Regions from separate parts of the Meiothermus sp. Pnk-1 genome, predicted to be linked through region 1. Evidence: riboswitches for the same ligand, from Rfam matches in the RefSeq annotation. Region 1 holds a riboswitch; the other holds the start of a gene.
What was found. A riboswitch is a leader RNA that binds a small molecule or an ion and turns the genes downstream of it on or off. The one in region 1 is predicted to bind cobalamin.
Positions count from the first base shown of each region.

Region 1 (14,057 bases):
CTCCCCTTGGTGCCAAGGCCCAAAATCGGTTCGGTAACCCGGGAGCCCTTACGCCATACGCGAAAAGCTAGGCGGCAAGCGCAGGAGGAGCGGAGATTTCATTCCAACAAGCAAGCCCATCGTGTCCCCAGACCGCTTACAGGGGCTGGGCAAGCAAAATCTTTCCGCTACAATAGGTCAAGCTATGCGCGTCATCGTGATCGGCACGCGGGGAAGCCTGCTTGCCTTGGCCCAAACCCGCTGGGTGGTGGAACGCCTCAAAGAAAACTGGCCGGAGGTCGAGTTCAAGACCAAGACCATTACCAACCGCAGCGATGATCCCGCCGCAGGCTTGCAAGACGCTTTGCGCAAGCGCGAGATCGACATCGCCCTGCACCCGCTACGGGACCTGCCCCTGGCCCAAGCCGAGGGGCTCCACCTCACCGCCGTAACCCGTCGGGTTGACCCCCGCGACGCCTTCGTGGGGCGCAGCGCCAAGCGCCTCGAGGATCTCCCCGCTGGCGCGGTGGTGGGGGCGCCCTCGCTACGCCGTAAAGCCCAGCTCCTGGCCTACCGCCCCGACCTGGCGGTACGCGAGATCAAAGGCGACGTGGACGATCAGCTCGAGGCTTTGGGAACCGGCGAGTACGACGCCATCATCATGCCCGCAGGGAGCTTGTTGCGGCTCGATCTGCGCAACCGCATAGACCAGTTCGTAGATCCCGAGATCCTGCTACCCGCGCCGGGGCAGGGGGCCCTGGGGCTCGAGGTGCGGCTAGGCGATGACTACGCCGAGGAGCTGGCCTACAGCCTCAACCATCGCCCCTCCAGCGATCGGGTCTGCGCCGAGCGGGCCTTCGTTGCGGCTTTGGGCGTGGGCCTCGAGGCGCCGGTGGCGGCGTTGGCCTTTGTCGAGGACGACGGAACCCTGCGGCTCGAGGGGGGGGTTTTCTCCCCCGATGGCCGCGAGATGATCCGCGGGGAGATCGAGGGCGATGCGACGGAAGCCGTTGAGCTGGGCCATGAGCTGGCCCAGGACTTGCTGGCCGAGGGCGGGAAGGAAATCCTCGAGCAGGCTAAGGTGTATTAGAGGTTTTACGTCGTACGCTATATGCCAAAAAGCTTTTGACGTACGGCGTATAGCCTACGGCTATCTATGGCATTCCGCTCAGGATTCTGGTGTTTATCCTCCGATTTCGCTATACTCTCTTAAGCGATGGCGATTCAGCGGCTCACACGTCAGCGTAAAGCGGTGCTCGAGGTGGTCAAGCAAGCCCGCAACCACCCCGATGCGGCCTGGGTTTACCAGGAGGTGCGCAAGATAGTCCCCAACATCAGCTTGGGAACCGTCTATCGCACCCTAGACACCCTGGTCGAGGAGGGCCACCTGATCCCGCTCACCCGCGCCGGAGAAGCCACCCGCTACGACGCCAACACCGACGGCCACCTGCACATGATCTGCGAGCGCTGCGGCGAAATCATTGACCTGGATACCCAGATCCCCGACGTGCTGAGCGAGGTCCGCTCCCGGTTTCCCCACCTCGAGATCACGCGCGCGAGCCTCGAGTACCACGGCCTGTGTGAGCGCTGCCGAGGGGATTCGGGATCCTGAGGGCCTACCTCCACCCAGATGACGGATTCGCTGCGCTGGCTCCTGGCCCAGCAGAGGTTCACGAAGCCGGGCCTAGAGCGCATTCGGGCTTTACTCGAAGGCCTCCGCCACCCCGAAGGGACCTACCGCAGCGTTTTGGTGGGAGGCACCAACGGCAAAGGCTCCACCACCCAGGCGCTCTCGAGCATCCTCCGATCTGCCGGGTACACCGTCGCCACTTACACCAGCCCGCACCTGGTGCGCTTTGGCGAGCGGATTGTGGTGGATGAAGCGGAGATCTCAGACGACGAGCTGGAGGCGTTGCTCGACGAGCTCAGGCCTTTAGCCGAAGAGGTGGAGGCCTCGTTTTTTGAGATCGTCACCGCCATGGCCCTGCTCCACTTTGCTCGGCAGCGAGTGGACTGGGCCGTGCTCGAGGTCGGCTTAGGGGGGCGCTTCGACGCGACCAACGCGGTGGAGCCGGAGCTTTCCCTCATCACCTCGATTGGCCTGGACCACACCGAGATCTTAGGCCCGACCCCCAGCCATATCGCCCGCGAGAAGGCCGGGATCATGCGCCCGGGGAAGCCCGTCTTGACCGGGGCCGAGGGGGAAGGGCTCGAGGTGCTTAAGGCTTGCGCCGCCGAGGTGGGCGCAGAACTCCAGGTGCTGGGGGAGGATTTCGCCATTCGGGAGGTGAGGCCACAGGAGGCCGGGCTTGCCTTTACCCTCGAGCTTGAGGGGGAATCGCACCTGCTCCACACCCCCCTGCTGGGCCCCCACCAAGCCCGCAACCTGGCCCTGGCCGCGGCTGCGGCACGGAGGCTGGGCGTAGGACGGGAGGCGATACGCACAGGGCTCAAGCGGGTCCGGCACCCAGGCCGGCTGGAGCGGATGGGGAATATTCTCCTCGACGGAGCCCACAACCCCGAAGGGGCCTGGGCGCTGCGGCAAGCGCTGAAGGCCCACTTCCCCGACAAACCGCTGGTGCTCGTGCTGGCCCTATCGAAAGACAAAGACGCCCCCGCCATCGCCCAAGCGCTACACGACCTGGGGCCGGTCGTCCTGACCCGCTACGCCTCCCCCCGCGCGCGCCCTCCCGCGGAATTGCTGCCCCATTTCCCAGGGGCGCAGATCGCGGAAGACCCGCTTTCAGCGTTGCAAACAGCCCTATGTATGATCCCCCGGGACGGGCTGGTGGTGGTGGCAGGGAGCCTATACCTGATCGGGGAGATCAAGCGAAGATTGCAGGGGCTCGAGCCGGAGGAGCGCTGGCAGTAGGATTAGTCGCCCAGCAACAAGCGCACCAACTCCTCCGGCCTTTCCTGCTGCGGCAGATGCCCGCAGGCGGGGATAACCCGGAGCTTAGCGTCGGGGATGAGCGCCGCCAGGGCCTGTCCCGCGGTGACCGGCACGATGTAATCCTGCTCGCCCCAGACGATCAGCGTGGGTATCCGCAAGCGCTTTAAGGCCTCGCGGAACCTCGCGCCTTCGGTCAGGCCGGCCAAAGCCGCCTGGCGGAGGGTGGAGAAAAATGCCCGCCGCTGGCCGTCGCTCCAGACCCGGGCCCACACCCGCTGGCGCAGGAAAGCTCGCTCCTCCGGGGGTAGGGCCTCGAGGTCGGCGTAGTAGGGCCGCAAGGTGGCGTAGGCCTCGTCCTGAGAGGCCCGCAGGCGGGTATAGTAGCGCTCGCCCAGGCCGGGCACCAGCATCCGCAACAAGGCGGGCGAGACCCCACCGCCCAAGCTGGGGCCGTCCACCAGAACCAATCGGTTCACAAGCCGGGGGCGCTCGAGCGCCAGCCGGGCTGCGATCTCCGCCCCCAAGGAGTTCCCCACCAAGGCCACCCCCTCCAAGCCAAGCCCCTCCAGCAACGCCGCCACCGCCCGCACGAAAAAACCGGGCGTGTAGGCCCGCCGGGGGCGCTCCGTACGACCGAAGCCTGGAAGATCGGGGGCAATGACCCGGTGGGTCTGGGCCAATGCCGGGATCACCCGCCGCCAGGAGTCGGCTTCGTCGGCCAAGCCGTGGAGCAGGACGAAAACGGGGCCGCGCCCAGCGTCGTAAAGGTGAAAGCGCAAGCCGCCCGCGGGGACTTCCCGGCGATAGCGCCGGAGGCTTTCGGGCACATCAAACTGTGTGTTCATAGGGGTTTCTCCCAGACCCGCACCCCTTTTGAGTCTACCCGCTCGAGCCACTCTCGGTAGGTCATCCCCAAGCTCGGATGCCGGGCCTCGGGGATCAGGTCACATAGCGGGGCCAGCACGAAGGCCCGTTCATGCAGCCGGGGGTGGGGCAGGATAAGCCCTGGGGTCTCTATCACCTCCTGACCGTACAGGAGCAGGTCTAGATCGAGGGTGCGGGGCCCCCAACGCGCAGTGCGCTCCCGCCCCAAGGATTTTTCGATCTCCAGGAGGGCTTGCAGCAGGGCTTGCGGCTCGAGGCCAGCCTCGACCTCGGCCACCATGTTCAGGTAGGGCCCCTGCCCCGGCGGCCCCACCGGATCGGTCTGGTAGACCTGCGAGAGGCGCGACAGCCGGGTTCGCGGGAGGTGTGAGAGGCGGGAGAGCGCCAGCAGCAAGTACCCGGCCCGGTCGCCCAGGTTGGATCCCAAGGCAATATACGCCTTCACCCTTAACAGACTAAACGCGTATTCCCGCCAGGGTTGACAAGGGCGCCGCCCGCCCCGTAGGCTTGGCACAATGCTGCCGCGCTCGCGTAAACCTAGACACCGGGGATCGGGTTAGCCACGCGCTACACCTCCCCGGCCTGTTCCACGAGCAGGCCGGTTTTTTTCGGCAGTAGAATGAAGGCGTATTTTCGCCGAGCGGAGCGAGGAGAGGAACCATGCAAACCATCACCAATTGGCTCGAGGTCGAAAAGCAGCACGATTCCGGGGTGTACAACAAGCACGACGTGGTGATCGTGCGGGGCAAAGGAGCCCACGTCTGGGACTCGGAGGGAAACGAATACATCGACTGCGTGGGCGGCTATGGGGTAGCCAACCTGGGGCATTCCAACCCCGCCGTGGTCGAGGCGGTGAAAAAGCAAGCCGAGACCCTGATGGTGCTGCCCCAAACCCTCCCCAACGATCGGCGGGCCGAGTTCTACGCCGCCCTTACCGGCATCCTGCCTAAAGAACTCCGCCGGGTCTTCCCTTGCAACTCCGGCACCGAGGCCAACGAAGCGGCGCTCAAATTCGCCATGATGGCCACCGGAAAACGCAAGTTCGTAGCGGCCATGCGGGGCTTCTCGGGACGCACTTTGGGCTCGGTGGCCCTCACCTACGAACCCAAGTACCGCGAGCCCTTTGGGCCCTACGGCCACGAGGTGGTCTTCGTCCCCTACAACAACCTCGAGGCCCTGCGCGAGGCGGTGGACACAAACACCGCAGCGGTCCTCCTCGAGCCCGTCCAGGGCGAAGGTGGGGTGCGTCCGGCGACCCCTGAGTTTTTGCAGGCGGCCCGCCAGGTTACCCAGGAGCGGGGAGCGCTGCTGATCCTCGACGAGATCCAGACCGGGATGGGGCGCACCGGGAAGCGCTGGGGGTTCGAGCACTTCGGGGTGGTGCCGGACATTGTGACCATGGCCAAGGCCCTAGGGGGCGGGGTACCCATCGGGGCAGCGGTGATGACCGATAGCATCGCCAACGCCATGCCCAAGGGCGGGCACGGCGGAACCTTCGGAGGAAACCCGCTGGCGATGGCGGCGGGGGTAGCGGCCATCGGCTACCTCGAGAGTACCCGGCTGTGGGAACGGGCCGCCGAACTGGGCCCTTGGTTCATGGAGGAGCTGCGCCAGATCGGCTCGCCCAAGGTGCGCGAGGTGCGGGGGTTGGGGCTCATGGTCGGCCTCGAGCTCAAAGAGAAGTCCGCCCCCTACATCACCCGTCTCGAGCGCGAGCACCGAGTCCTCACCCTGGCTGCCGGACCTACCGTGATCCGCTTCCTACCGCCTTTGGTCATCAGCAAGGAGGACCTCGAGCGGGTGGTGGAGGCCGTACGGGCGGTGTTGCGCTGGAACCCCAAAGACTGAGATGACAGCCCCTCACCTCGAACCGGTCGAATTCTTGCGCCGCGCCCTGGAGATCCCCAGCCCCTCCGGCGCCGAGCGCGAGGTCGCCGAGTACCTAGCGGCGGAGATGGAACGGCTGGGGATGAAAGCCTGGGTAGACGAAGCCGACAACGCCCGCGGGGTACGGGGCCATGGCCCCTTACAGGTGGTGCTTTTGGGGCACATCGACACCGTAGCCGGGGTGGTGCCGGTACGCCTGGAGGGAGAGAAGCTCTTCGGGCGAGGAGCGGTGGACGCCAAAGGGCCCTTTGTGGCATTTGTGCTGGCGGTGGCGGGGCTGCCGAAAAGCGCGCTCGAGGCCGCCACCTTTCACCTCGTCGGCGCCACCGAGGAGGAAGCCCCCAGCTCCAAAGGGGCCCGTTACGTGGCCGACAAGCTCAAGCCGGATTATGTAATCATCGGGGAGCCCTCCGGCTGGCAGGGGATCACCCTGGGATACAAAGGCCGCCTGCTGGTGCGGGCCCGGCGAGAGAAAGACCACTTCCACTCCGCCCACCAGGAGGCTAACGCCGCCGAAGAACTCATCAGCTACTTCACCAGCATCAAGGCTTGGGCAGAGGCCATGAACGTGGGGGCACGGGCTTTTGATCAAGTGCAGTACACCCTGCGCGACTTCCGCATTCAACCTGCCGAACTCAAGCAGAAGGCCGAGATGCTCTTCGACCTCCGGCTCCCACCCCGGCTCCACCCCGAAGAAGCCATCCGCCATCTGACGGCCTACGCCCCCCCCACCATCGACCTCGATTTCTCCGGACGCGAGGTGCCCTACGTGGGCCCCAAGGATACCCCCCTCACCCGGGCCATGCGGGTGGGGATCCGCGCGCAGGGGGGAACCCCGGTCTTCAAGTACAAAACCGGGACCTGCGACATGAACGTGTTGGCCCCCCACTGGACGGTCCCCATGGTGGCCTACGGCCCCGGTGACTCGGTCTTGGATCACACCCCGATCGAACACGTAGAGATCCCCGAGTTTCTCAAGGGGATCGCAGTTTTGCGCACGGCGCTCGAGGCCCTGGTGGGCCAAGCCCGCCCTACCCCCTAGCCTACGCCGGGTCGGCAGTTTAAGTTTCGTTTTTAGCTGGCCCATAGAATCGACTCGTGCCCTGGCTAACCCTGACCCTGGCGCTGATCCTGCTGGGAAGCTTCCTCGAGCCCACCCGATCGGTGGTGCGGCTCGTAACCCCCGCCTTAGCTGCCCTGGTGGGGGCGATCTTGTTGGGGCGGGCGGGGCAGAACTGGCGCGGGGCCGCACTGGGGCATGCGCTGTTCGCCGCTGCAGAGGCAGGCCGGGCGTATGGGCATTGGAGCGGGCAAAGCCCGATCTCTTCCTGGGCGGACGGGGCTGCCCTGGCGGGGTTTCTGGCCTGGACTTATACCTTACTCCGCCTGCCTGGGCGGCGCTTCCCCCGGCTGAGCCTGTGGTTCCACCTTCCCTTGGTCGCCATGATGGCCGGGCTGAGCTTGCTCAACCCCGACCCCAAGGTCCTGCTGGGCTATACCCCCATCATCCTGAGCCTGCTCGTCCTGACGATGTTTCACACCGATGCCGCCCTACAAGGAAGCACCCCCGAAGGACGGTTGCTATGGATTATCGGGCTCTTGATCGCCGCCCTATCCGCTTACCTGGTCGCCTGGTTAGGTGCAGAACTGAGTTTCGTGCACTTTAATTTCGTGCTCGGGTATACCTTTATGGCCCTGGGCGGATACCTCGAGGCCCGCCCGCGCCCGCTGGGGCTATGGCTAGCGGCGCTGGGAATGGCGGGGCTTTTGGTGAGCTGGCGGATGCTCTGGCCAGATCTCCCGCCAAACTTCGGGTCTAGCCCGGTCCCGGCCCTCATCCTGAGCGGCTACCTGGCTTTTCTGGGCGCTATGGGGTTTCTAGTGGCCGATCGCAACCGCCGCCTACAGGCCGAAACCCAGCTCAGGAATTGGGTCAAGCTCCTCGAACAGCTATACCGGATTGCCCCCACCCATCAGACCCTCTCCCCACAGAACATCCTGGCCGAGGTGCTCGCCGCTTTGAAGCCGTTCTTCCCCACCCTGGTAGGCATCGGGCTGCGCAGCGACTTTAAGATGCGCGTAGGGAAGAAAACCGACCACCGCCACAGCTTTTCGCTGGGCTCTACCAAAAGCTTTCCCGGCGAAGGCCGGGTAGACGTCCAAGTTACCCTATACTTCAGCCAGCCGCTCGAGGAGCGCGATAACCTCGAGGCCCTCACCCCGCTTCTTGTCCAACGGCTGCGGCAGACCTTGGCCCTGATCGAGTGGCGCACCCAGGCCATCACCGATCCGCTCACCGGGCTGCTAAACCGCCGAGGGCTCGAGCGGCACATCCCTAGGCTGATGAACCTGGCCCGGCATAACGGCAAACCCATCAGCGTGGCCATGCTCGACCTCGACCATTTCAAACGGGTCAACGACCATTACGGCCACGATAACGGCGACCGGGTGTTGCAAGCTTTGGCGGGCGTGCTGCGCCGCCATCTGCGCTCGGAGGATCTGGCGGTGCGCTGGGGAGGAGAGGAATTCGCCCTGCTCCTCTACGGCGCGGGCCTCAAGGACGCCCATCTGGTCCTGCGGCGCATTCAGGAGGAGCTGCGGGCGGTGCGGGTAGAGCCTATCCCTTGGGCTTTTACCCTCTCGGCCGGGATCACCGGGGGGCGGGTCCCGTCCTCGCCGGCAGTGCTCGAGGCCTGGCTGCTACAAGCCGACTGGGCGCTATTGCAAGCCAAGGAGGCCGGGCGCGATCAAATCCGCGTGGTAGAGCCCCACAGCCTCAGCGATACCTGAGGGCTACCCTTGACAGCCCCGCGAAGTGATATCATTTTAATTACAGGAGGATATGATGGGAGCTGTTCGTGAACGCCGCGCTTTTCGCCTCAACGGATTTTTAGCCGTGCTTTTGGTGATCGGCCTATTGGTCTGGGGGGGGCTCAACCTTTACGACTTCATCCGGGCTGCGCTCGAGCAGCGCTATTTGTGGGGCAAGCTGGCCTGGGCGGTGGGAAGCTGGCCTGTGGCCTTCTTGTGCTTTAGCGGCTTCTTCGTGGTGCAACCCAACGAATCTCGAGTGCTGGTGTTCTTAGGCCGCTACACCGGCACGGTGCGCCTTGCCGGGTTTCACTGGGCCAACCCCTTCGCCTCCAAGGAACGCCTCTCGCTTAGGGTGCGCAACTTCAACTCCGAGCGCCTCAAGGTCAACGACGCCCAGGGCAACCCCATCGAGATCGCGGCGGTGGTGGTGTGGCGGGTGGTAGACACCTTCAAGGCCATGTTCGATGTGGAGGACTACGGCAACTTTGTGGCGATCCAGTCCGAAACCGCCATCCGGGCTATCGCTAGCCGTTACCCCTACGACGCCCACGAGGGCGAAGAATCCCTGCGGGGCGACCCCGATGGCATCTCCCGTGCCTTGCAGCAAGAGCTGCAAACCCGGCTCGAGGTCGCCGGGGTAGAGGTGCTGGAGGCTCGGCTCACCCACCTGGCCTATGCCCCCGAGATCGCCCCGGCCATGCTGCGCCGTCAGCAGGCCCAGGCGGTGATCGCCGCGCGACAGAAGATCGTAGAAGGCGCGGTGGGAATGGTCAAACAGGCCCTCGACCAGCTCCGCGCCGAGGGGGTGGTGGAGCTCGATGAGGAGCGCAAGGCGGCCATGGTCAATAACCTCCTGGTGGCTTTGGTCTCCGAGTCTGAGGCGCAGCCGGTATTGAACACCGGAACCCTGTACTGAAGGGGGCAGCTTGCCCTACGCGTATGCCCGAGAAAAAGAAATTCCTCCTGCGCATTGACCCGGCGCTCTACGACGCGCTCGAGCGCTGGGCCGCGGATGAATTTCGTAGCGTAAACGCCCAGATCGAGTTCGTCCTCAAGGAGGCCCTCAAAAAAGCGGGCCGCTTTGGGAAAGCGGCCCCTCCGCGTGAATCCTCGGAGGAAAACCCTTGAATCTCCGCCGTGATATCCCTTTCCCAGGCCGAGGGTCGGGGAAGCTAAATACCCCCTCCTGAGCAGGGGTGGGGGTATACGTCCTACGCCATACGCAATACGCAAAACGCCAGACGCTAAACGCGGGGGAAAAAATCGGGACGGAGCAAGCTCCGTACACCCGGGGGACCGATCCCCTTCGTTCGACGTACGCTGAGGGTCGGGGTCTGTGGGCCATATGAAAGGGTATTAGGGGTAGCTCGAGCCCAGGGGCTGCCAGGGAGATTCGACCCTCGCCAAAAAATACAGGCCGCGATTGCGGCCTTCTTGGTGCCGGGGAGGGGACTTGAACCCCTACGCCCTAGCGGGCACTACCCCCTCAAGATAGCGTGTCTACCAGTTCCACCACCCCGGCATAAAGCGCCAGATAGACGCAAAGGCTAGTGTAGGAGGAAGTGAGGGCCTTGTCAAGTTGATCCTTGTCAAGGGGCGGTAAAGGGTGTACGGTGGGGCTAAGCCCGCTAGGGCGGGTACAGCTCGGTAAATTCCTGGTGTCTGGGCGCGTAGCTCAGGCTTAAAGTGGGGAAATCCGGTGAAGCAGGACAATCCTGCCATTCCGGTACTGTCGCGCAACGGTGACGGTGCATTGGGGCTGGTGGTAAGCGAAGCGAGCCACCCGTTACCGCCCGAAGTCCGAATACCTGCCAGGAAGCCTTTCCGCCCGATAAGAAAGGCACCTCTCGCAAGAAGGGGGAGTTTCGGGGAAGATCGCATATCCGCGCCCCACTCCCAGGGGCGTTTTTCATGCCCTCGCGCGAACCGAGCGGAAGGAGGCGTAAGGCATGAGAAAGTTGTGCTGGTTTTTTCTCTTGGCGGTTAGCTGTTCGCTCTCGGCTATCGGCTTTGCCCAATACCCCAAAACCCTCACCGATGACTTAGGCCGGAAGGTCACCCTCCCGGCTGAACCAAAAAAGATCGTGACCATGCTGCCCTCGCTCACCGAGACCCTGTGTGCGATGGGGGCCTGCGAGCGGCTGGTGGCCACCGATTCCTTTTCCGACTGGCCAGAGTCGGTCAAGCGGCTACCCAAGGTAGGGGGGCTGTACGATCCCAGCCCAGAGAAGATCGTGGCGCTCAAGCCGGACTTGGTGCTCATCTCCGTATACGGCAAGCTACAGGAACCGCTCGAGCGCGCAGGGATCCCCACCTTTACCATCAAGACCGAGTCTTATGAGGATATCTTCCGCACCACCCGGCTGCTGGGCGAGATCCTGAATCAACCTTCCGCTGCTGAGCGCCTCGTGGCGCAGATCCAGCAACAGATCTACGCCCAGGAAACCCGTGCGGCCAAGGCCAAGGACCGCCCCACCGTCTACTTCGAGATTGACCCTACCCCTTACACGGTCGGCCCCGGCTCGTTTATCGGGGCGCTGATCGCCAAGGCTAGGGGGCAAAACATCATTCCCAAGGAACTGGGGGATTTCCCTCGGATAAGCCCCGAGCTGGTAGTGCAGAAGAACCCCGAGGTGATCGTGCTGACCCATCCGGGGGCTGCCGATCTCGCCAAGCGACCGGGTTGGTCCCGGCTACGGGCGATCCAGACCAACCGGGTATGCAGCTTCACCGGCGAAGCGGACAACCTGCTCTCGAGGCCGGGGCCGCGGGTGGCGGAGGGGCTGAAGCTGCTGATCGCCTGCTTGCACCCGGAGCTGCGATGATCAACGCCAAACCCGGGCGCCAGCCCCTGTCCGCGCGGTATGCCTCGAGGGCACTGGTATTCCTCGGGCTGGTGGGGCTGCTGGGGGTGGCGCTGGTGCTCGGGGTGGGGCAGGGGGCGGTGTATGTCTCTCCCCGCGAGGTGCTGCGGGCCCTAAGTGGGGCCGAGGTCAACCCCATCGTGACCGACCTGCGGCTGCCCCGGGTGCTGGGGGCGATGGGGGTAGGAGCAGCCTTGGGCTTGGCTGGAGCAGCCTTCCAAGGGCTATTTAGAAACCCTCTGGCCGATCCTTACCTGATGGGCTCGGCTGCGGGTGCGGCCTTTGGGGTGACGCTGGCGGTGAGCCTAGGCGGAAGCCTGAGCAGCGCCTACTCGAGCAGCCAGATCTTCGCCGCCCTGCCGAGCTACGTAACCCTCTTCGCCTTTCTCGGAGCGGTGCTGGCGGTTGCCCTAACCCTGGCGCTCTCCGGCGGGGCTTTGCGCACCCACGAACTGATCCTGGCCGGGGTGGTGGTAGGCGCGGTGCTGACCGGGCTCACCACCTACCTGATGCTCAAGGACGCCGACCGCACCCGCGCGGTGATGGCCTACACCCTGGGCAACCTCAGTTTCCTGGGTTGGACAGGGGTACGGGCGCTGGCTTTGTACCTGCTTTTCTCCCTGCCGTTTCTGTGGATTTTAGGGCGCACCCTCAACGCGCTCAGCCTGGGCGAGGAGACCGCCCGCAGCCTAGGGCTTCCCCTCCCTTGGCTCAAATTGCTGGTGATCGGCCTGGCGACCTTGCTCACGGCGGCTTCGGTAGCCTACGCTGGGATCATCGGCTTTGTGGGGTTGATAGCGCCCCATGCCCTGCGGCGGCTGGTGGGTGGGGATTACCGGCTGCTCCTCCCCGCTTCCGCGCTGGGAGGGGCGGCGCTGCTCGTGTTTTCGGACCTGCTGGCTCGGGTCCTAACCCGCCCCGCTGAACTCCCGGTGGGAGTGGTGACGACGATCTTGGGTGGGCCGTTTTTCCTGTATTTGCTGTGGAGGGGAAGACGAAATGTCTGAGGCCACAAGCCCCGCATCGCCCGCCGCTCCCCCTTTCCCGAAGGAAGCGCCAGGCCCAGCCTCCTTGGGAGTCGAAAATGTGACCTTCGCTTACTCAGGTAGGCCGGTGCTGCGTGGGGTGAGCCTCGAGCTGCGTAGGGCTGAGTGGCTGGCCCTCCTGGGCCCCAACGGCGGCGGGAAGAGCACCTTGCTGCGGGTGATGGCCGGCCTGCTGAACCCTCAAGGAGGAAGGGTGGTGCTCGAAGGAAAGCCCCTGACAAAAATCTCTAGCTGGCGGCGCGGGCAGACCCTAGCCTTTATGCCGCAGGGTGGCCCCTACCCTGAAGAGCTCACCGTAGAGGAGGTGGTGCGGCTGGGCCGTACCCCACACCTGGGCTTGCTAGGCCGAGAGGGCCGAGCCGACTGGGAAGCGGTGCAGTGGGCCATGCGACAGACCCAGGTGCTCGAGTTCCGCGACCGCTTGCTCTCGACCCTTTCGGGAGGAGAGCGAGCTAGGGTGATGCTGGCCCGCTCGCTCGCCGCAAAACCCAAATACCTGCTGCTGGACGAGCCCACGGCCCACCTCGATCTCCATCACCAGGCCGAATTCCTGTGCTTGCTCTCCGGGCTGCGCCAGCAAGGAATCGGGGTGCTTACGGTTATGCACGACCCCAACCTGGCCCTTCAGGCCGACCGAGTAGCCTTTCTGCAGGAAGGCCATATCGCAGCCCAAGGCAATCCCAAAGAAGCCATCACCCAGGAGCTCTTAAATCAAATCTACGGCCCAATGGTGCGGGTTCGCCACGTGGACGGCCAGCCGATAGTGGTCTTGGGAGGTAACCCAGGGGTCGAACACCATGGCTAGCCTCAAAGTCACCGAACAGATGCTGGTGCTTGATTTGGGCGAGGTCCGACGCCTGGAAACCCAGGATGGACCCAGGTTGGCCCGTTTCATCGCTGTGCTGCGGGACATGAGCGCCATCTGCACCCGCCTAGGCCCAGAGGATGGCCAACGCCTACATCGAGCGGTAGGACCCAAACTGATCCGGGGCGGGATCCCCCCCAGTGAGGCCCTGGTTTACTCGCTCTGCGCAGATCCCTGGGAGTTCGACCGAATCGGGCAAACCTTGATCTTGCCGGGGTTGCGTATCTACCTGGACGGCCCGCCGGAATTCGTCGAGACCCCTTTGTACGCCTGGGTAAGCCGATAATGTCCAAGAAGACCGAACTGCAAGAAGGGCTCGACTACTACCTCGAGAACGGCCTGTACGTCTTCACCGAGCGCTACCACCTGCGCCGGGGGTACTGTTGCGGCTCGAGGTGCCGCCACTGCCCCTACCCCAAAGAGGTGCAGGCCGAGGCGATCCGCCGCCGCCTGGCCGGATTGCCGCCAGACCCGGCGGCCCCTCGCCGGGCGGGCGGATAGAACCCGTACCGAGGCTGATCGTCGGGATGGAGTCGGCGGGGCCAACTCTTGAGCAATCGGCGGGGGTAGACAAAATGGATATGCTCTATATACTGGCATAAATTTGAGGAGGAAGGGAGTTTATGAAGCAACGGGTTATACGAGCTTTCGTCGGGGTAGGGTCATTGGTCAGCATGGCCTTAGCTGGGCCACAGGACAACAGCTTAGTGGTGGGCACCTCACAGGAACCTCGGGTGCTGGTAGGGGATTTTGTGAACGCCATCAGCAACCAGAGCATCAAGTTGGAGATCGAGAATTTCCTACTTCCCCCCCTAATCCAGACC
Region 1 covers NZ_QKOB01000019.1:17,442-31,498, forward strand. Annotated here, with positions in the region: gene hemC (hydroxymethylbilane synthase) at 185-1,069, shown strand; gene perR (manganese-dependent transcriptional regulator PerR) at 1,196-1,591, shown strand; gene DNA98_RS16270 (folylpolyglutamate synthase/dihydrofolate synthase family protein) at 1,610-2,851, shown strand; gene DNA98_RS16275 (alpha/beta fold hydrolase) at 2,854-3,717, opposite strand; gene folK (2-amino-4-hydroxy-6-hydroxymethyldihydropteridine diphosphokinase) at 3,714-4,202, opposite strand; gene lysJ ([LysW]-aminoadipate semialdehyde transaminase LysJ) at 4,418-5,605, shown strand; gene DNA98_RS16290 ([LysW]-lysine hydrolase) at 5,607-6,686, shown strand; gene DNA98_RS16295 (diguanylate cyclase) at 6,743-8,434, shown strand; gene DNA98_RS16300 (SPFH domain-containing protein) at 8,490-9,374, shown strand; gene DNA98_RS16305 (Arc family DNA-binding protein) at 9,398-9,586, shown strand; tRNA gene DNA98_RS16310 (tRNA-Leu) at 9,894-9,980, opposite strand; cobalamin riboswitch at 10,098-10,289, shown strand; gene DNA98_RS16315 (ABC transporter substrate-binding protein) at 10,408-11,283, shown strand; gene DNA98_RS16320 (iron ABC transporter permease) at 11,280-12,329, shown strand; gene DNA98_RS16325 (ABC transporter ATP-binding protein) at 12,322-13,173, shown strand; gene DNA98_RS16330 (hypothetical protein) at 13,166-13,519, shown strand; gene DNA98_RS16335 (DUF5522 domain-containing protein) at 13,519-13,734, shown strand; gene DNA98_RS16340 (peptide ABC transporter substrate-binding protein) at 13,857-14,057, shown strand, end outside.

Region 2 (14,057 bases), on a different contig from region 1:
TCCTCCCCTACCGCCTTCCCCGGCAGCACGCTTTCGACGGCCCGGAGGGCCCGTGCAATGGCCTCTTGGTGAGCCTGCACCTCGCCGATCAGGGTGTTGCCCTGTAGCTCTGACCACTGGATCAGGCGGAAGAAGTCGGGGTTCTCCTCGGCGAATTCCAGGCACGAATCCACCAGGGCCGCGATACGTTCACTCACCCCGGAAACCTCGGCCAGACGGGCCAGGGCGCGCGGTACGACCTCCATCGCGGCGCGGCTATACGCCTCTAGGACGGCTTTCCAAAGCCCCTCCTTGGAACCGAAAAAGTAGCTCGGGGTACCCCGGGAGACCCCGGCGGCGCTGGCGATCTGCGCCATGGTGGTCGCCTCATACCCCTGCCGGGCGAAGAGCCTGGAGGCGGCTTGCAGGATCGCTTCCCGGGTGCGATCGGCGTCCCTGGAGCGCGCTGTGGCCTGGCCACCTTGTTCGGGTTTTACTTGCTGAACGTTCATTTAGTAAATAGCATAGGGCGGCGAGAGCCTCAAGTCAACTCCCCTGACGCCGCTTGCCCTTAGCAACCGAAGTCGGGTAGCTGCGCCCTCTGGGTGCGCAACGCGCTCCATGACCTTTGAAAGCCCGCGGGTGGCCTGCCCGGAGCACCGCCCCAACCCCTGTAGCTTGCGGGAGTTCGGCACAAACTTTCGATGCCGCGCTTGATTTTGCGCCGAACCCCAAGTAGCATCGGCGTATGCCACAAAAACTCGTTCCCCTGACCGAGTACGCCGCGCAACAAGGCATCCCCGAGAGCACCCTGCGCTGGCAGATCAAGCAAGGCCAGCGGGAAGCAGTGCGTCATGGTCGCTACTGGTACATTCCAGTGGAGGTGGAAAAGCGCAGCCAAACCACCCAGGTCTTCACCCTCTTTACCCATGCCGGGGGCGCGGGCAAAACCAGCTTAGCCCGCGACTTGGGCTTTGCCCTCTCCACCCGTGGCTACCGGGTGTTGCTCATTGACGCCGATCCCCAAGCCAACCTCACCGCCTGGTTGGGGGTGGATCCCACCTCGGTAAGCAACCAGGAGACCCTGCTGACGGTGGTGGAAAACGACCAGCTTCTGCCCGCACCGCGCACCGGCTTGATCGGCGGCCTCGAGCTGATCCCCGCCAACATGAACCTGGCCCTGGCGGAGGTGATCATCCCCTCTAAAACCCTGGGGATGCTCCCCCTGCGAACTACCCTGCACGATATGGAGTGGTTCACCCACTATGACTACATCCTGATCGATTCCCCGCCCTCCCTGGGTCCCCTGGCCGGCATGGCTGCCTTGGCCAGCCACGGCCTGATCGTTCCGGTGGAGACCAGCGCCAAGGGAATGCAGGCTTTGCGAGGGGTCGTCGAAATCGCCAGGGATTACGTGAAGAGGCTGGCCTCGGTTCGCTTCCTCTCTCCCAAGACCCAGTTTGTCCGCATGTTGGTGCCCACCAAGTACGATCCCCGCACCAACCAGGACCGCCAGGCCCAGCAACTCCTGGAGGAGGCAGCCCGGATCGCCCCGGTCTCCCCTCCCCTCTCCTACCGTCCCGCGCCGTACAAGGAGGCCATGGATCAGTGCCTACCCATCCAGGCGGTAGGGGACCAAAAACTCTTGGAGGAGATGGAGGCGGTTTGTGCTGCTTTCGTTCGCCAGACCCAGCCTGAGGAGATGCTTCTTTCGCCGCAAAGCGGGGAGACGTCTCCTTCGCCGCGCAGCGGGGGGGTGGCCTGATGGGAACCATGGACAGGATGTTCCAGCAAGCCCAGGGCTTGCTGGAAACCCCGCTTTCCGTAGAGAGCACCCTGCCCCTTAGCGCCCTCTCCCCCACTCCCCAGCCCCGCCGCCGTTTCGAGGGGCTGGAGGAGCTGGCGGCCTCCATCAAGGAACAGGGAGTTCTCCAGCCGCTCTTGGTGCGCCCAACCAAAGACGGGTACGCCATCATCGCCGGAGAGCGCCGCTACCGAGCGGCCCAGATGGTGGGGCTCAGCGAGGTGCCGGTGGTGATCCTGGAGGTGGATGAGGCCACGGCGAGCAAGGTGGCCCTCGTCGAGAACCTGCAACGGGAAGACCTCAACCCCTATGAGGAAACCCTGGGCATTCTCTCCCTGCTCGAAATGCGCCTGAACAAGGGTAGGGAAGAGGTGATAGGGCTGCTGCATCGGATGCGGAATGAGGCTAAAGGGAGAGTTACCCATAACGTTATGGGTAACTCGGAAGCCCGGGTGGTCGAGGAGACTTTCCAGGCGCTAGGCCGCCTTACCTGGGAGAGCTTCGTGCAAAATCGCCTCCCGTTGTTAAACCTGCCCGGGGACCTACGGGAGGCGCTCGAGGAGGGGAGCATTTCCTACACCGCTGCCCTAGAGCTTAAGAAGCTCAGGGAGGAGGCAAAGCGGAAGGAACTGCTGGAGGAAGCCAAGAGCGGGCTTTCCCTGAGGGACCTCAAGGCTCGGGTACGGGAGGCCCTGAAGCGGGGGGCCTCCCCGGGGTCTTGGCACAAGGAGGTAGCGGCCAGACTCGCCAGGCTGGACCTCGAGGCCCTCCCCCTCGAGCGACGGAAGGAGCTTGAACGTCACCTCGAGGCCATCCGCCGGCTCTTGCAGGGATAAGCGATGGATAGCGGCTAGCGCAGGCGATAGGTGGGGTGGGTCGCCCGCAGAGACAGCCTGGGGCTTGTCAAGGGGATGCCGGCGATGTAGTGTGGCCCCTGAGCCCGTTAGGGCAGGATAACCCGGCCCAAAGCCCTGGTGCTGCGGCGCGTAGTTGCAGCTTAAAGTGGGGAAACCGGTGAAGCAGCGGGCTGCGTATTCCGGTACTGTCGCGCAACGGTGAGGGCGGGTCGCCGCCTCGAGTCCGAATACCTGCCAGGGCGTCTCCCAACCCGATCTGGGAGCACCTCTCGCCTGAAGGGGGAGCACTCGGGGAACTGCCGCTTTGGATGCCCCTGCTCCCGCAGGGGCACCGTTCATGCCCTGGCCTTGGCGCGAGGGTGGGCCTGGGGCCTCGAGCGAGGACGGATCAATGGGGCAGGCGTGCGAAACGGTCAAGACCGAAAAACCCTACCGCAAGCCCACCGGGGAGCGGCGGGGCCTGGTGGTCGTGTACACCGGCGACGGCAAGGGCAAGACCACCGCTGCGCTGGGGTTGGTGCTGCGGGCGGTGGGGCGCGGGTACGCCGCGCGCGTCTTCCAGTTCATGAAGCACGCCGGGGCGGCCTTCGGCGAGCACCGGGCGCTCGCCCGGCTGGGGGTGGAGATCGAGGGGCTGGGGGACGGCTTTAGCTGGACCTCGAAGGACCTCGAGCGCTCGGCGGCCCTGGCCTACGCGGGCTGGCAGCGGGCCAGGGAGGCCATGCTGGGGGGAGGGTACTTCTTGGTGGTGCTCGACGAGATCACCTACCCCATCCGCTACGGCTGGATCCCGCTCGAGGAGGTCCTGGAGGCGCTGCGCCGGCGGCCTAAAAACCTCACAGTAGTCCTCACCGGGCGGGGCGCTCCGGAGCCCCTGATCGCGCTCGCCGACACGGTGAGCGAGGTCAGGAAGCTCAAGCACGCCTTCGACGCCGGGGTTCCGGCCCAGCGGGGGATCGAGCACTAGGGGGGGGCGGATATGTGGCCGAAAACGACCCTGCGTCCTAAGGCCCTGATCGTGGACCTGGGCGCCCTGCGGCGGGTGCTCTCGAGCGCTCCCTTCCGGGGCGGCCTCAGCTACAGCCGCTACCTGGTGAACCGCAGCGTACCCAGAGACTTCTGCCCTAAGGACGTGGAGGCCTCGGTCCGGGCCGAGCTGGAAGGGCTGGGCCTTCCCCCTGGGGCCTGTGTGGCCCACCTGACCGCGGTGGACGTGGCCGCCCACGCCTACGCCGAGGCGGAAGAGCAGGGGGTGCGGGTCCAGGTCTGGCTCACCGCGGGGCTGGGCAACCTCGCCGCGCCGGGGCTTTCCCCCCTGGCCCCGGCCCTTCCGGGGACCATCAACGTGCTGGCGGTGCTCCACGCCGACCTGCGCGAGGCGGCCCTGGTGGAGGCGGTGCAGATCGTGAGCGAGGTCAAGGCCCGCAGCCTGCGGGGGCGCAGCACGCGGGAGGGCCACCCTGCCACCGGCACCAGCACCGACACCGTGAGCGTGGCCCTGCTGGTGGGGCCCCGGCAGAACTATTGCGGGGCGGTGACCCCGGCGGGGCGGGCTTTGGGGCGGGCGGTGGACAGGGCCCTGTCGGCGGCTTTGGAGGGTGCGTGAGCGTGCTGTTGGCGATGCTGCTGGACTGGCGCTTCGGCGAACCGCCCGCCGGGCTGCACCCCGTGGTCTGGATGGGCCACTACCTGCGCTGGGCGGGGCGGGGGCTCCCGGGGCAACCTCCCCGTGCGGCCTTCGTCCTGGGGGCTTTGGGGTGGCTGCTGGGGGCCTCCTTGGTGGTCCTGGCCTACGGGGGCCTCGAGCGCCTGATCGCCCCGCTGCCCTTTTGGGCCGGGGCCCTTCTGGGCGCCCTGCTGCTCAAGCCGCTCTTCGCCTTCCGCATGCTGCTGGAGGAGGTCCGGCGCGTCGAGGAGGCCCTGGGGGAGGGCCTGGAGGCGGGGCGGCGGCGCTTGAGCCGCATCGTGAGCCGGGACACCCGGGGGCTCGACGAGGCCGAGGTGCGCGAGGGGGCGCTGGAGTCGCTGAGCGAGAACCTCTCGGATTCGCTGGTGGCCCCCCTGTTCTGGTTCGCCTTGTTGGGCCTGCCGGGGGCGGCGCTCTACCGCTTCGCCAACACCGCCGACGCCATGTGGGGTTACCGGGGTGCGTGGGAGTGGGCGGGCAAGTTCGCGGCCCGCGCCGACGACCTGCTGAGCTGGCTGCCCGCCCGCCTCACCGCCCTGATCTTGTGGTTATGCCGCCCTGCCTTTAGCCTGGCGGCCCTGCGGGAGCAGGCCCGCCAGACCCCCTCGCCCAACGCCGGCTGGCCCATGGCGGCCTTGGCGCTAGGGCTGGGGGTGCGGCTGGGCAAGCCCGGCGTGTACCTGCTCAACCCCAGGGGCCGCCGCCCCACGGCGGAGGATTTCGGCGCAGGCCTGGCCTGGGTGGCTCGAGCCGGCTGGATTGGGGTAGGGGCCACAGCGCTGCTCGAGCTGGGGCGTAACCTGGGAGGGATACCGTGATCGACGACGTGCTCCGGCCCATCCACGGCGGCCCCGACGGCGGCCCCGAGCCCCGCTACGACTTCTCCACCAACGCCAACGCCCTGGGCCCCGACCCCTTTGCCCTGGAGGCCATCCGCGCCGCCGACCCCAGCCGCTACCCCGACCCGCTCTACACCCGCCTGCACGCCGAGCTGGCTGCCCATCACGGGGTAGGGGAGGGACAGGTGGCGGTGGGCTCGGGGAGCAGCGAGCTGATCCACCGCCTGGTCCGTTGGCGCTGGCTCAGGGGCCCCATGCTCATCCTGCCCCCCACCTTCTCCGAGTACGCCCGCGCGGCCCAGCCCGCCGAGCTGCCGCTGTTGCAGGCCCAAAGCCCGCGGGAGTTCCTCGAGCTCTTGCCCCGGGCCACCCTGGCCTTCCTGTGCGTGCCCAACAACCCCACCGGGGAGGTCTACTCCTTCCTCGAGGAGGCCGCCCGCCGGGCTGAGCGGGGGAAGGTGGCCTTGGTGCTGGACCTGGCCTATCACGCCCTCACCCAGGACCCGCCCCCGCTGCCCGAGGGGACCTGGCGGCTGTACAGCCCCAACAAGGCCCACGGCCTGACCGGGGTGCGGGCGGCCTACCTGCTGGCTCCCCACGACCTTGCCCACTTCCGCAACCTCGCGCCCTCCTGGGTGCTCTCGGTGCACGGCGAGGCCTTCTTGCGGGCGGCGATACAGCCGGCCTCGCAGGGCTGGCTCGAGGCCACCCGCCAGACTCTGTGGCGCTGGCGGGCTGAGCTGGCCGAGGGTTTGCGGGCGCTGGGCCTGGAGGTGCGCGAGGGGGCGGCCAACTTCCTCATGGTGCGGGTGGGGCAGGCCACCGCTGTGGCGCGGGCCCTGCGCCTGCGGGGCGTGCGGGTGCGCGACTGCACTTCCTTCGGGCTGCCCGAGTGGCTCAGGCTCTCCGCCCAGGCCCCCGAGGCCCGGCAGGCGCTGCTCGAAGGCTTGCGGGAGGTGCTCGATGGCTAAGGCCCTCATGGTCCAAGGCTGCACCAGCGGGGCGGGCAAGAGCTTTTTGGTCACCGCTTTGTGCCGCGCTTATGCCCGAAGGGGCCTCAGGGTCGCGCCCTTCAAGGCCCAGAACATGAGCAACCACGCCCGGGTGGTAAAGGGGGGCGAGATGGGCAGCGCCCAGTACTTCCAGGCCCTGGCCGCGCGGGTGGAGCCGGAAGTGCGCATGAACCCCGTGCTCGTCAAGCCGGAGGCCGACACTAAAAGCCAGGTGGTGCTGTTGGGTCGGCCCGACCCGGCCCTCTCGAGGCTCTCCTGGACCGAGCGCAAGGAAAGGCTGTGGCCGGTGGTGCGCGAGGCCCTGCACTCGCTGCTTCGGGACTTCGACCTGGTCGTCCTCGAGGGGGCGGGCAGCCCGGCGGAGATCAACCTCAAGCCGGACCTCGTGAACATGCGGGTGGCCCAGGAGGCCGGGGCGCGGGTCCTGCTGGTGGCCGACATCGACCGGGGCGGCGCCTTTGCCCACCTCTACGGGACCTATGCCCTGCTGGAGCCCGAGGAGCGGGCTTTGCTGGCCGGGTTCGTGCTCAACAAGTTCCGGGGCGACCCGAGCCTGCTCCCTCCCGGGCCCCAGCGGCTGTTCGAGCTCACCGGGGTGAGGACCCTGGGGGTGCTGCCCTTCTGGAGCGGTCACGGCCTGCCCGAGGAGGACGGGGTGTTCGACGCGAGGCCACGGGGCGAGGGCTTCACGGTGGCGGTGCTGGCCTACCCCCGCGCCTCCAACCTCGACGAGTTCGAGCCCCTGAAGCACCTCGAGGGGGTGCGGCTGTTGTGGGTCAAAAGCGCGCGGGAACTGACCGGGGACGACAGAGCACGCTCCGCGCACCGGGGGGCCGATCTCTTGGTGCTGCCGGGCTCCAAGCACACCCGAGCCGACCTCGAGTGGCTGCGCGCAGAGGGCTTGGAGGAGGCCATCCAGGCCCACCACCGCGCGGGCTGCCCGATCCTGGGCATCTGCGGCGGCCTGCAGATGCTGGGCCGAGCCCTGCACGATCCGGAGGGCCTGGAGGGCGGGGGCTCGGTGCGGGGGCTGGGGCTTTTTCCCTACGAGACGGTGTGGGTGCGGGAGAAGGTCCAGCGCCACACCACCCTGCGCCTTCCCCGCCTCGAGGGCTTCTGGTCGGGGCTGTCGGGCCTCGAGGTCGAAGGTTACGAGCTCCGGCACGGGCGGACGGGTGAGGGCGGCCTGGTCTATACCCAGGGCAACCTGCTGGCCGTCTACCTTCACGGCCTGTTCGAGAATAGGAGCGTGCAGGAGCGCCTTTTCGGAGGTCGAGCCCCTAGGCTCGAGGAGGTCTTCGAGCGCCTGGCCGACTTCCTCGAGGCCCACCTGGAGCCCGGCGTGTTGGATAGGCTGGTTTCGGAGGGGGGCCTATGAGCGTGGAAATCTGGCTGGTGCGCCACGGCGAGACCCTCTGGAACGCCGAGGGCCGGCTCACCGGCTGGAGCGACGTGGCCCTGAGCGCGCGGGGCGAGGCCCAGGCCAGGGCCCTGTTCCCCCTGCTCGCCGCCGAGCCCTTCGACAGCGTGGTATCCTCGGACCTCTCCCGGGCCGTCCAGACCGCCCGGCTGGCCTATGGCGAGCCCGGGCGGCGGCTTTGGGCGCTGCGCGAGCTGGACTTCGGCCGGCTCGAGGGCCGGAAGTGGGCCGAGCTGGCCGAATCCTATAAGGCCGCCCTGCTCGCTTTCGAGGGGTTTGAGGCCCCAGGAGGCGAGTCCACGGCGGAGCTACGCTCGAGGGTGTACGGCTTCCTCGCGGGGCTTCCCCCGGGGCGGCACCTGGCCTTCACCCATGGTGGCGTGTTACGGTTGGTGCTGCGGGATTTCGACCGGGACCGCTTCCTGCCGCCCTGTGCGGTGGTGAGGCTCGATTGGACGGGGCGTAGGGTGCGGTTTGTGCGGGGCGAGGAGGGTTCGGATGGTTGACGGAGTCCCCGCGCCAGCGGTTGACGAAGTCCCCGCACCAGCGGAGGCTAGGCTCATCCTGGTCACGGGCGGGGCGCGCTCGGGCAAGAGCGCCTTCGCCCAGGAAGAGGCCCAGAGGCTGGGCGGCGATGGGGTGAGCTTCATCGCCACCGCCCAGGCCCTCGATGCGGAGATGAACGAGCGCATCGCGGCGCACCGAGCCCAGCGCCCGCGGGAGTGGCAGACCCTCGAGGAGCCCTTGAACGTGAGCGCTGCCCTACGCCAGGCCCGCCACGAGGTGGTGCTCTTGGACTGCCTCGCCTTGTGGGTCTCCAACCTGCTCTTGCGCCAGCCGGACCCGGTGGAGAGGCTAGAAGCCCTCATCCCCCACCTCGAGGCGCTGCTGGAGGCCTGGCGGGACACGGGTAAGCGCCTCTTGGTAGTGACCAACGAGGTGGGCCTGGGCATCGTCCCCGAGAACCCTTTGGCCCGGCGCTACCGCGACCTCTTGGGCTTTGCCAACGCCCGCCTAGCCCGCGAGGCCGGCGCGGTGTACCTGATGGTCGCGGGCCTTCCCCTGAGGCTGAAATAACGCCCCCCCGTTCTGCGTTGCGCCACGGCGTGGGGTTAATACCCTTTCCTGCTGTATCCTTCGGCTATGACCGCAGCCGATAACTCCGGCGGAGGGTCAAGAGGGCTTCCGCTTCCCGGCCATCTACCACGCCCAGCGGGGCCTCACCGCCAAGATCGCCCTGAACTCTCCCTGCCGGGTGCAGGAGACCGTGCGGGGCTACAACCAGAAAGGCCCCGGGGCCCTGAAGGACCGGCGGTATCAGGTTCTCCGTCCCCGGCACCGACGGGCCGATGCCGAGGTCCGCGGAGGGTGAGGCTTCTGGCTTACGACGAGCACCGCCGCCGGTGTACCGGCGGCGGAAGCGGCCCTTGGCGGTGGGGGCGCACCGGTACCGCTTTGTGGAGCCTCATGCCCTTTTTTGAAGAGCTTGTCCGGCAGGGCTACCATGCAGTCCACCAGGTCGGCCTCGATGAGGTTCTTGCGGATCTCGCCCTCGCCGGACTGGTTGGAGGACATCGAGCCGTTGGCCAGCACGAAGCCGGCCACGCCGGTGGGGGCGAGGTGATGGACGATGTGCTGCACCCAGGCGAAGTTGGCGTTGCCCACCGGCGGCACGCCGTACTTCCAGCGCGGGTCCTCGCGCAGCCGCTCGCCGCCCCAGTCGCTGACATTGAAGGGCGGATTGGCCAGGATGAAGTCGGCCTTGAGGTCGGGGAAGCGGTCGTTGTGGAAGGTGTCGCCGTGCGCGATCTGGCCGTCGATGCCGCGGATGGCCAGGTTCATCTTGGCCAGCCGCCAGGTGGTGTAGTTCGACTCCTGGCCGTAGATCGAGATGTCGGCCTTTGCCCTGCCGCCGTTGCCGTTCCCGCTGGCGTGCGCGCGGATGAACTCCACCGACTGCACGAACATGCCCGACGAGCCGCAGCAGGGGTCGTAGACCCGCCCGCGGTAGGGCTCGAGCATCTCCACCAGCAGCTTGACCACGCAGCGCGGGGTGTAGAACTCGCCGCCCTTCTTGCCCTCGGCGCTGGCGAACTGCGAGAGGAAGTACTCGTAGACCCGGCCGAGCACGTCCTTGGCGCGGGCCTCCGCGTCGCCCACCCGGATGTTGCTAATGAGGTCGATGAGCTGGCCCAGGCGCTGCTTGTCGAGGGCGGGGCGGGCGTAGTCCTTGGGCAGCACGCCCCGGAGCGCGGGGTTGTCCCGCTCGATGGCGGCCATGGCCCCGTCCACCAGTTGACCAATCGTGGGCTGGCGGGCGTTCTTCTGCAGGTTCGACCAGCGGGCTTCGGGCGGGAGCCAGAAGACGTTCGCCGCGCGGTACTCGTCGGGGTCCTCGGGGTTGGCGCCTTGCGCGATTTCGGCCTCGAGCTTCGCTTGCTGCTCCTCGAAGGCGTCGGAGATGTACTTGAGGAAGATCAATCCGAGGACGACGTGCTTGTACTCGGCGGCGTCCATGCTCCCCCTTGCGCGGCCGGCCTACCCGCTCCCATTGGCGTTCCTCCTGTACCCCCAGGTAGACCAGCCGGTGCAGGGGCAGCCGGGTGTCGGCCTCACAGGCAAAGGTTCGAGCCGTCAGCCGGGCCCGCTCCTGGCTCTCCACCAACAGCCAGCGCTGCCGCACACCCCCGTACTCGCTCTCCACCTCCAGCCCCCGGTAGCCGGGCAGCAGGGGCCTCCAGGCCTCCTGGGACAACTCCTTGTGTAGCAGGGCCCGGGCCTCCTTGAGGGTGGCCGGCGCCCGCATGACCCAGGAGAACCCCTGCAGGGCCCCCAGGTTCTCCTGGCTGTAGCTGGCTCCGTCCAGCACCACCCCCTCCCCCAGTTCCAGGCTCTGGCGGTAGCGGGCCAGCAGGGGAACCAAAGCCTCCTGATCCGACGGGTTCCCATCCCCAGGAGCATAGAGCAGGGGAATCCCCCCGGTATCGGCGCAGATCAGGTTCATCCCCCACTGCCGCAGGTCAGGGCGGTGATCGCGGGAATAGCCGTGGGTGAGGCGGATGGCCAGGGCTTCATCCCCCGCATCGGCCGTCTGGCCTTCTTCCCCGCTCCCGTACACCCCGTGGACATGGAAGCTGGTGGTGTCCACGTGCAAAGCCCGCACGGGAAAGGGGAAGGCCTTTCGGGCCGCCTGGGCAATCCCCAGGGGCTACCTTGAAGACCTCCGTGACCCCGGCCTCCGACCCATGCGGTCGTCGTTGAGGAACTCGGGGGTGACTCCCGGTCCTAAAAGAAGTTCGGTGGGTTTTCCTTGGAAAAAGTGGCTGAACAGGTAGAGGGGGGAGGTGACGAAGCCCAGGGCATTCAGCACCGCCGCCTTCAGGGCCATGCCAGTGGAGACCTTTTCGCCCGGCCTTGGGCCCACGAACTGGTCTACGGTCTGTACCAGTTCTATCTGATCCAGGATACTGGCCACCAGGCTCAGGTGGCCCAGGTCGTACACCTGGAGCGCAGGTGTGCTTTCCATCCCAAAATCCTAAGGCCAGGGGGGAGGGGTGCGGAATGTCGGTTCCAGTACTTCATGTGGGTCCGCCTGGTGGTGCTTGAGGGCAGGGTCTTGGTGCTCAACCTATCCCCGCACCATGAGGTGGTGGTGCGGCTTCTGGGGGTGGAGCGATATTACCTGCTCACCTGAAAGAGGTGCGGAATGTGGGTGGAGGGAAGGGCGGGGCCTTTCCCCTTCCAGGTCCCCTGGGAGGCGCGAGGACCCCTGGTCCTGGAGGTGGAGGGGGAGGGGGGAAAGCGGGCCTACCTCCTCTCCGTGGACCCCACGAAGCCCCTCCTCAGCCTCCGCTTCCAGCCGCCCAGGGCCGCCTGGGGGGAGGAGGTGGAGGTGTCTTTGGAGGCCCTCTTCCCCGCCGAGGAGGCCTTCCTCCTCCTCCCCGGCGGGCGGGCTTTGCCCCTGGCCAAAGAAGGCGGGGCCTTCCGGGGACGCTTCCGCCTGGAGGAGGCCTGGGCGGGGCAGGCGGTGGACCTGGGGCCCGTCCTCGGGCTTCCCCTCCCCGCCTTCGCCCGCCAGGGGGAGAGGCGGGTGGAGGCGCAGGCGAGGCTCCTGGTGGCCCGCTAGCGGCGGGCCGGCCCTCCGGTCTGTCCCTGGACACATTCCGTGTAGGAACAACGTCCGGGACGGGCTCGAGACCGCCGACCGCGTAAAACGAAAGATAAGGCCCCTCCGGCGAGGGGCTAGGGTGAAGGCCTTGGGCGGCGGGGGGCTCGAAGCAGTCCGTCTTTGCCCGCGCCTCTTTCTGTTTCGGTCTTCAAGCCCCTGAGCAGGGCATTGCGACCTGAGGGCGCTGTAAGGTGTCATGATCCACCTCCCTTCGCCGCTGGCAGGCTTTCCGTGCGGAGCATGATCAAGTCCTGGTCAAGGCCGTGTCGCAGCACATCGAGCCGCCCGGAGACCGCAACCAGGTGATCTGCGGATATTGGGCTGAGACGGAACGGGAATAGGGTCGGGGAATCGAGGACCGTTCTCAGAGCGGTCGAACTGCCCCGATAAGCGTGCAAGAAGGCCTCGGCCAACCAAGCGATGACCTCCACCTGAGCGATGGCGGGTGAAAGCCCAGCGGTATAGATGCCTTTTTCCGATGTTTCCTTCAGAACCCCCCAATCGACGAAGCTCCGCAGCACCCGTCGTGTCGCTCTGGATACCGTGTCGCGTTCCCCATATTGCTCCCGCACACGGCGCTGTACCTGGCTGGCTGCGGCCGTTCCCTGGAGCCTGAGCAGTCGTCCCACATGGGCCGCAACATTTCCCCAGAAGGGATAAACCGCCATCGCCATACCCCAGTGGACCGCGATATGGTCTTCACGGGGCAGGAGTGAGAGCAGCTCGAGACCTTCCTGCTGAAGGGGATGGAGGTTGCGCGGGGGGCGAACCCAGATATTCATCAGGATGGTGATCACCTTCTCCCGATTGCCGCGTTTGGCATTCCCGCCGACAGACAGCTTGTCTTCGAGCAGCTCTTGGAGGGCGCCCTCGATGGACGCCTCGTCGTTTCCGGCAAGCACCAGGTTGGCCGTTCTCTCCAGCCATTCAAGACGGACCCGCTGGCTGAAACCGATCTGGGTCAGGCGACTGTTCATCGGTCCCTCCTATCGATCTGGACAAGGGGGACGAGCAACTCCTCGACACTAATGCCTCCATGACCGACGAGGGTTTTACCCTTCGGTACGAATGCCGCCCCGGGCGGCGCGATGAGGGCGAGGTAGTCCGCCGGCAGCCCCACCGGGGGCCACTCCAAGGACTCCGGGAATCGCGCCTTGATTTGAGCCCTGAGCCTGGGATCGGAGTAGACCCGCACGCGCTCGCCGCGCAAGTCGGCAACAGCACCCTCAAGTGGCTTCCCTATGCCGCTTGCCTCGATGTTGCCGTGGTCCGAGGCAAGGTAGACCTGAAAACCTTGGGTCTGAAGCAGGCCGAGAAGGTCCCGCATGAAACCCTGCCTGGCCCATTGCCGAACCTGGTTGTGCATCCCCGCCGCACCCAGCTCCATGCCGTGCATGATCCGGTCGACCTTGTCGATGATCAGTCCGACGACACGTAGCTTGGGCTGGGAGAGGCGCTCGGAGAGCTCGCTGAGGTCCCCATCGCCCAGCCCCTTGGCGTAAGCCACCTCGTTTGCGTTGAGCCCCTGATCGACCCAGAACTGCGTCCAAAGGGCCGGCTCCTTGTCTGTGGTATGGATACTCGTTGGGAAGTAGATCGGCGGCTTGCCGGCAAAGGCGGCCTGCCGGGAAACCGAGGTGATGGTGGGAATCCAAGCAAAAATGGCGTTCTCACGGAAACGCAGCGTCGAATCCTGCTCCCGGAGCACGTCGCGCAAGGCGATCCATTGATCCAGGGCGAGACCGTCCACCAGCAAAAAAGCGATCTTCGAGCCCGGCTCATCGGCAAGGCTTCGGGCGAGGAACCGAGGGATGTGATGCACCATCACCGGTGGCACGGGCGGAAGGGTGATCAGGCTCGCGTAGCGCTTCACCACCCAACCGGTGAGTGCAGAATCGATTCGGGATCTCAGTGTCTGAAAGCGCTCCTGGTATTCTTCGGGCAGGGTGGTGTCCGGCTCCAGCGCCAAGGCGACGAGCTCCGCCCACCGGTAGGCGAAATGGAGCCACTCCCCATGACGCGCTTCCACCGTGGGGATCGTCTTCTCGATGGCATCCAGCAGCCCCACCATGCGGCGGCGACGGTGCTCCCCGGGGGAGACTTTGATGCCGTAAGCCACCCAGGTCTTGGCGAGCGCATGTGATTGCTCGTGAGCAACCGGCTGGAGCAGGCCCTCGAGGAAAAGGTTGTCGAGGTAAATGCGAACATCGGGGTGGTCGAAAGGCAAAAGCCTCGGTCCTGGAAACGCAAAGCCGTAGTTCGCCGCGTCCTCTTGGACAGCGTCGTCCTT
Region 2 covers NZ_QKOB01000018.1:19,338-33,394, forward strand. Annotated here, with positions in the region: gene DNA98_RS18370 (TetR/AcrR family transcriptional regulator) at 1-491, opposite strand, end outside; gene DNA98_RS15770 (ParA family protein) at 728-1,744, shown strand; gene DNA98_RS15775 (ParB/RepB/Spo0J family partition protein) at 1,762-2,619, shown strand; cobalamin riboswitch at 2,739-2,894, shown strand; gene cobO (cob(I)yrinic acid a,c-diamide adenosyltransferase) at 3,032-3,607, shown strand; gene DNA98_RS15785 (adenosylcobinamide amidohydrolase) at 3,620-4,246, shown strand; gene cbiB (adenosylcobinamide-phosphate synthase CbiB) at 4,243-5,145, shown strand; gene DNA98_RS15795 (histidinol-phosphate transaminase) at 5,142-6,137, shown strand; gene DNA98_RS15800 (cobyric acid synthase) at 6,130-7,557, shown strand; gene DNA98_RS15805 (histidine phosphatase family protein) at 7,554-8,105, shown strand; gene cobU (bifunctional adenosylcobinamide kinase/adenosylcobinamide-phosphate guanylyltransferase) at 8,098-8,676, shown strand; gene DNA98_RS15815 (class I SAM-dependent DNA methyltransferase) at 8,917-10,116, opposite strand; partial or broken gene DNA98_RS15820 (IS1634 family transposase) at 10,046-11,125, opposite strand; gene DNA98_RS15830 (hypothetical protein) at 11,306-11,725, shown strand; gene DNA98_RS15835 (hypothetical protein) at 11,962-12,744, opposite strand; gene pglZ (BREX-3 system phosphatase PglZ) at 12,741-14,057, opposite strand, start outside.
Region 2: another riboswitch for cobalamin. It lies ahead of cobO (cob(I)yrinic acid a,c-diamide adenosyltransferase); the one in region 1 lies ahead of DNA98_RS16315 (ABC transporter substrate-binding protein).